Regions from separate parts of the Vreelandella sulfidaeris Esulfide1 genome, predicted to be linked through region 3. Evidence: predicted binding sites of a transcription regulator. Region 3 holds the regulator's gene; each other region holds the start of a gene.

Region 1 (2,252 bases), 1.8 Mb from region 3:
GACAGACATGGATGGCGTCTCCGCTACACGGAAAGGGTCAATCAAATGGCCCGCCTATACTCTCGTAATAAGTACTTGAGAGAGGGCGGGCCGGGGTCAAGCGAGACGCTTAGCGAATCGGGGGAGCGTACTGGAAGCCGCCGTCAGTCCATAGGGCGTTAACACCGCGCTCGATTTCAAGCGGAGAGTCCATGCCCACGTTGCGGTCGAAGCTTTCAGCGTAGTTACCCACTTGGCTAATAATGTTGTAAGCCCAGTCGGCTTCTAAGTTCATACCTTCGCCATAGTTGCCGTCTTGGCCCAGTAGGCGAGCGATATTGGGGTCTTCAGACGAGGTCATCTCATCAACGTTTTCGCTGGTAACGCCGTACTCTTCTGCGTTAAGCATGGCGAACAGCGACCATTTTACGATGTTGAACCAAAGGTCGTCGCCCTGACGAACCACCGGGCCCAGCGGCTCTTTGGAGATGACTTCTGAGAGGATCATTGAAGCGCTAGGATCATCTAGCTGGATACGTAGGGCCGCTAGCTGAGAGGTGTCAGATGTCAGCACGTCACAGCGGCCAGCTTGGTAGCCGCCAACGGTTTGCTCAGAGGTATCAAAAACGATCGGATTGAATTCCATATCGTTAGCACGGAAGTAGTCCGCCAGGTTCAGCTCGGTAGTGGTACCTGACTGAATGCAGATAGAGGCGCCATCAAGCTCGTCGGCACTGGTAATACCCAAGTCGCGGGCAACCATGAAGCCTTGGCCGTCATAAAAAGTAACCCCGGTGAAGTTCAGGCCCAGTGTGGTGTCGCGGGTGGTGGTCCAGGTGGTGTTACGTGAAAGTACGTCAACCTCACCAGACTGCAGCGCAGTGAAGCGCTCAACGGCGTTTAGGGAAATGTAGTTAACTGCATCCGCATCGCCAAGTACCGCGGCGGCTACTGCGCGACAAACATCGACATCAATGCCTTGCCAATTACCATCGTCATCCGGGGCTGAGAAGCCCGGCAAACCATCGCTCACACCACACTGAACGGCGCCACGCTCAATGGTATCTTCTAAGGTGTCGGCTTGAGCGGTCGCCATTCCCACTAGGCTAAGCGAACCAGCGGATGCCAGTAGCGCTAGATGTTTTTTATTGAACATTTAGTTTCCCTCGAAGTTATTAAAATCAGTAATTAAAATAGTTATGCATGCCGAAGCATGTCACTTAACCTAGCAAGGAAGATGCCAACATGGGTACAGGGACTAATTCAGCGCTTTTCAACGATAAAGCGAACGTTTGATACGAACGTATAGGTGCAAAAAATAAAACTGCCCCACCTTTCTGCACCTTCGTGGCGCAAAAAGATGGGGCAGCAGCGTAAAGTGACTTTCTGACGGTGTTATTCGGCGGAAAAGGCCTTGCGCATAAACGGAGGTAGGGCGAGGGCGCCACGATGGGCTTCAATGCTGTAGTACTCAAGCGGTAGGCCGTGGCTGGCGGCTGCTTGCTCGCGGAAGGCATTAACGTCAGTGGCTTTACCCGCCAACGTCACGCTCCACCAGCCCGAGGGGTAAACTGGCTGCGGGAAGGGCAGCGTAGCAACGCTGTCAAAACCCGCTTCAAGCATATCGTTGCGCAGCTCACGGATAATCGAGCTGCTGTGGTACAGCGGTGACTCGCTCTGCTGCACCATTACACCGCCGCTTTTCAATATTCGGTGGCAGCGCTTAAGAAAGTCGGTCTTAAACAGGCCTTCCGCAGGGCCGACCGGGTCGGTGGAGTCGATAATCAGTACATCGATGCTCTCATCAGGTGCATCATCTACCCATTTCACACCATCGGCGAACAGTAGCTCGGCGCGCGGATCGTTATTTGATTCTACTAACGACGGGAAGAAGCGCTCGGAGGCTTTCGTGACCTCCTCATCGATATCGATCTGAGTGACTTTTTCAACGCCGGGGTGACGCAGCACTTCTTTTAAGGTGCCGCAGTCGCCGCCGCCAATAATCACCACCCGCTTAGGGTCTTGATGAGTAAACAGCGCCGGATGAGCAATCATCTCGTGGTAGAGGAAGTTGTCTCGGTCGGTCAGCATCACGCAGCCATCCAGCACCATCAGGTTACCGTAAGTCTCGGTGGCGTAAACTTCCAGGTGCTGGTATGGGCTCTGCACATCCAGCAGTTTTTCAGAGATCTTCAGCGAGAAGGCGCTGCCGTGGCTATCAAAGACTTCGGTAAACCACTGGTCGTCGCGTAATTCGCTCATTAATTGACTCC
Region 2 (2,252 bases), 2.1 Mb from region 3:
ACAGGTATTGGGATAGCCCGGCCACGGTGGCGGAGGGGTTGAAGATCACTTCTGCGCCGTTCAGCGCCAATGCCCGCCAGCCTTCGGGGAAGTGACGGTCGTAGCAGATGTACACGCCGATCTTGCCGTAGGCGGTATCGAACACCGGCCAGTTGGATTGGCCGGGCTTGAAGAAGAATTTTTCCCAGAAACCGGCCACTTGGGGAATATGGGTTTTATGATACTTGCCCAGGTAGCTGCCGTCGGCATCGAAGACCGCCGCGGTGTTGTAGTAAACGCCCGTCTCGGTTTCCTCGTACACCGGCACGATAATGACCATGCGGTGCTCGGCGGCGAGTTTTTGCATCATTTGGCAGGTGGGGCCTTCCGGCACGCGCTCGGCGGCGGCGTACCATTTTCCATCCTGGCTGGGGCAGAAGTAGGGTTGGTTGAACACTTCCTGAAAGCACAATACCTGTACGCCTTGTTCGGCTGCTTGCTGAATCATCGGTAGGTGCGCTTCGTTCATGGCGTCGCGAATAGAGGCTGGTTCCATGTCGGTGCTGGTTTTAAGGCCCATCTGAATCAGGCCGATTTTCATCTTTTGCATTAGACGCTCCCTCTTATTTGTGTTGATTCTTGGTATTAGCGGTTATGAATATATTGTTGTTTAGGTTGAGTTCTAAAGTTGTCTGTTGTGTCAGCTTTTAGGAAAGTATCGTCAGGATGAGTGTTTTAGCAAGTTATTGTGTTGTTTTTTAAAAATGCTATTTAACCCATTGAGTTGATTTAACTTTCTTATTTTATAACCGACTTTTCACTAATATGGTGAAGCGTTGCACTGTTTTCGTGTTTTTTTATTATTTTTAATAAACAAATAGTTAACTTAAATTTGAGGGGTTTAAGGTTATGTTTAACGCTTAAAGTTGGTGCAAATATTTTTTTTGATCTAGCCTTCTTTAGTCCGTCAGTTATTAAGTTGGCTAAAGAGCAGTAATAAAATGATAAAAATAAAATTCTTGTCCTGGAAGACAGTTTTTGATCAATAGGTTAAGTGCTGGCAGCGGGTGTGTCGGCATGCTTATTGCTTAAAACAACCTCAGACCGTGAGGGTTTCTGGGAAGCGGATAACACTTAGGAGAGACCAATGACGAAAATAACCTCTCAGATGGTGGATCGGGGTGGGCTGATAGAGCTTGATGTAGGCAACGATGTAAGCGGTAGTTCACGCTTTAATGAGGATATTGCACCTACCCAGGCGAGTGAGCGAACCTGGACGAAGTGGAACATCGCCGCACTGTGGGTCGGGATGTCGATCTGCGTGCCTACCTACACGTTGGGTGGCGTGTTAACTGCCTACTTTGGCTTGAGCGTGGGGGAAGCATTATTCGCAATTTTGCTGGCCAACGTGATTGTACTCATCCCGCTTACCTTGAATGCATTTCCAGGCACCAAGTTTGGCATTCCCTTTCCAGTAGTACTGCGTTCTTCATTCGGTATATTAGGTTCTAACGTACCTTGCCTGGTGCGCGCATTAGTCGGCTGTGGTTGGTTTGGTATTCAAACCATGTTCGGTGGGTTGGCAATTCATCTACTGCTATCTGAACTTGTGCCTGCCTGGGCAGCGCTTGGTGGCATCGGGGAAGTCATCGGCTTTTTTGTGTTCGGCGCGATGAACCTTTACGTGGTAATTCGCGGAGCGGAATCAATTAAGTGGTTGGAAACCCTAGCGGCACCATTGCTGTTAGCCGTTGGCGTGGGGCTTATGGTATGGGCGTGGCCAAACATGTCGATGACCGAGCTGTTAGCGCAGCCGCCTTCGCGCCCTGAAGGGGCCTCAGTGTACGGCTACTTCTTCGCAGGCTTAACCGCCATGGTGGGTTTTTGGGCGACATTATCGCTGAATATTCCTGATTTCAGTCGTTTTGCCAAAAGCCAAAAAGACCAGATCGTCGGACAGGTAATCGGTTTGCCGCTAACCATGTTCTTTTTTGCCGCGCTAGGGGTGGTATTAACAGCGGCGTCTGAAACGCTGGTGGGCCAAACTGTTGCTGACCCAGTGCGGCTGATTGGCTATATCGACAGCCCTTTCTGGGTAGTGATGGCGATGTTGCTGATCATTATCGCCACTATCTCGACCAATACGGCCTCCAATATCGTGTCGCCTACCAATGATTTTCAGAATATTGCGCCCAAATTGATTAACCAGACGCGTGGTGTGCTGATGACTGGCGCGGTGGGTGTCTTGTTGATGGGCTACGATCTGCTGCAAA
Region 3 (2,252 bases):
TCTGCCAGTTTTAAAAACCCTGCGATAGGGGCAGAGCAGTGTGGGCTGCGCGCGTGGGGAATAGCCACACCGTTACCAATACCTGTACTGCCTAAGCGCTCTCGACCGATTAAACGGCTAAACACTTCTTGACTGTCCAGGCTGGGAATATTTTGGGCAATAAAGGTGCTGAAAAACTCCAGCACCCTTTTTTTGCTGCCCCCGGGTACGTCGAAGAGGACACGTTCCGGGGGGAGTATGGTTTCCAACGTCATTGAATTAACGCACACCTGCGCCTTGGGCGCGGGCTTGTGCTTTTTCCTTATGTTTAACGAGTTGACGGTCAATTTTGTCCGCTAGTGCGTCAATAGCGGCGTACATATCACTGTCTATGGCTTCGGCATGTAAGTCAGCGCCTGCAGCATGCAGTGTACAGGCGGCATGCTGGCGCTCCTTCTCTACTGATAGGGTGACTTGCACCGTGGTTATATTGTCGTAATGGCGCTCTACACGTTCAAGCTTTTCGTTGACATAGTCACGCAAGGCGTCGGTCAGTTCTACGTGATGACCAGTGATATTAACTTGCATTGACGTACTCCTTATCCATCGGACTGTACTTCGATTGTAACCCTTTTTGCCGCGTTGCAAAGCCCTTGTCGAGAGTTTCCCTGAGAGGGTGACGAGTGCTAGCGCAAACGGCGCCGTTCACTGGAGGAGGGAATGCCCATCGCTTCGCGGTATTTGGCCACCGTGCGACGTGCCACCTGGATGCCCCCCTCATCTAAGAGCGTGACTAAGCGGCTATCCGAAAGCGGCTTGCCAGGCGGCTCTTCTTGGATCAGTTTCTTGAGCCGTGCGCGGATAGCCGTACTGGAGTGGCTATCGCCATCCTGCCCACTTACCTGGCTCGAGAAAAAATATTTGAGCTCAAAAACGCCCCGCGGTGTATGGATATATTTCTGAGTAGTTACCCGTGAAATAGTCGACTCGTGCATTTCCACGGCTTCGGCGATATCGGCGAGTATTAAAGGTTTCATCGCTTCTTCGCCATGCTCTAAAAAGCCAATTTGTCGGGTGATAATTTCACGGCCAACACGTAGCAGCGTATCGTTGCGGCTTGAAAGACTCTTAATCAGCCAGCGAGCTTCCTGAAGATGCTCTTTAAGAAACTGGTTGTCCTGACTTTTGTCTGCACGCTTTATCAAGCTGGCATAGTCAGGTTGTATCCGCAGCCGTGGCAGCGCCTCGGGGTTGAGTTCTAAATGCCAGCCTTCATGGTCATGGCGTACGACGAGATCCGGCGTTACGTAGCTGTCGTCGGTATCGCCATAGGCGCTGCCTGGGCGTGGATCAAGACTGCGTATTAGCAAAATGACATCCGCCAACTGATCATCATCAAGCCCCAGTCGGCGTTTTAGCAAGCGCATGTCATCTTTGCCCAACGCTTCAAGAAACTGTCGCACTAAGCGGCGGGCGGGGACCAGTAGCGGGGTATCATCAGGAAGGGCCGCTAGCTGCAGCATTAGGCATTCACGCAGGTCGCGGGCAAAGATACCCGTTGGCTCAAACTGCTGGAGCTTGAGCAAGATGGTTTCTACCTCGCGCTGGCTAAGTCCGTCAATGCCTTGAGCGCGAAGCCCTTCACGGATGTCATTGAGCGGTTGGGTTAAATAGCCGTTAGCGTCTAGCGCATCGATTAAGCTCTCCGCAACCTGCTGTTCACGCTCGCCAAAATCGGTCATCGCCAGTTGCCATAGCAAGTGCCCATGAAGGCTCTGGCCGGCAGCCTGACGCTCAAAGTCGGGCCCTTCACTACTGCTGGCGCCGTGACTTCCGATATCCTGGTAGGTATCTGACCAATCGCTATCTACTGATAATTCGGTGGGAATACTCTCGGACCACTCTTCTTCTTTAGGCTCGCTGACGGCCTGTTCGCTAAATTCATCTTCCTGTTCCAACAGGGGGTTGGCGTCTAAGGCCTGCTGAATTTCTTGACGAAGGTCCAGCGTTGATAGCTGTAACAGGGCGATGGCCTGCTGCAGCTGAGGTGTCATGGTCAGCTGTGTGCCGATACGCAGTTGTAGAGAAGCTTTCATGACCATCTGAGAACCACTCGTTATTCAGAATCCTCCACCCTAGTGCGAGTGAGGACCAGGTGCAAGTGCAATAAGCATGCCATTGGTGGTAAAGTCATTGTAGAGCACTATTTATAGGCCAAAAATAAGCGTCAGAATTAAGAAAAGCCTTACAGACGAAAGTCAGCACCCAAATAA

Evidence for each region. The regulator sigma-54, encoded in region 3, starts transcription at its own class of promoters, with help from an activator protein. The targets are predictions, from matches to a motif close to TGGCACNNNNNTTGCTNT.
Region 1: a site for sigma-54 is predicted at 1,205-1,222, ahead of ACW44H_RS18375 (amino acid ABC transporter substrate-binding protein). Genes of this name have one in related genera too.
Region 2: a site for sigma-54 is predicted at 1,053-1,070, ahead of ACW44H_RS17205 (NCS1 family nucleobase:cation symporter-1). Genes of this name have one in related genera too.

Annotation. Positions count from the first base shown of each region.
Region 1 is NZ_CM133364.1:3,948,823-3,951,074, reverse strand. It holds gene ACW44H_RS18380 (amino acid ABC transporter permease) at 1-9, opposite strand, end outside; gene ACW44H_RS18375 (amino acid ABC transporter substrate-binding protein) at 110-1,135, opposite strand; gene speE (polyamine aminopropyltransferase) at 1,375-2,241, opposite strand; gene hemE (uroporphyrinogen decarboxylase) at 2,241-2,252, opposite strand, start outside.
Region 2 is NZ_CM133364.1:3,697,797-3,700,048, reverse strand. It holds gene ACW44H_RS17210 (nitrilase-related carbon-nitrogen hydrolase) at 1-589, opposite strand, end outside; gene ACW44H_RS17205 (NCS1 family nucleobase:cation symporter-1) at 1,127-2,252, shown strand, end outside.
Region 3 is NZ_CM133364.1:1,540,766-1,543,017, forward strand. It holds gene ACW44H_RS07050 (PTS sugar transporter subunit IIA) at 1-254, opposite strand, end outside; gene hpf (ribosome hibernation-promoting factor, HPF/YfiA family) at 259-567, opposite strand; gene ACW44H_RS07060 (RNA polymerase factor sigma-54) at 666-2,081, opposite strand; gene lptB (LPS export ABC transporter ATP-binding protein) at 2,225-2,252, opposite strand, start outside.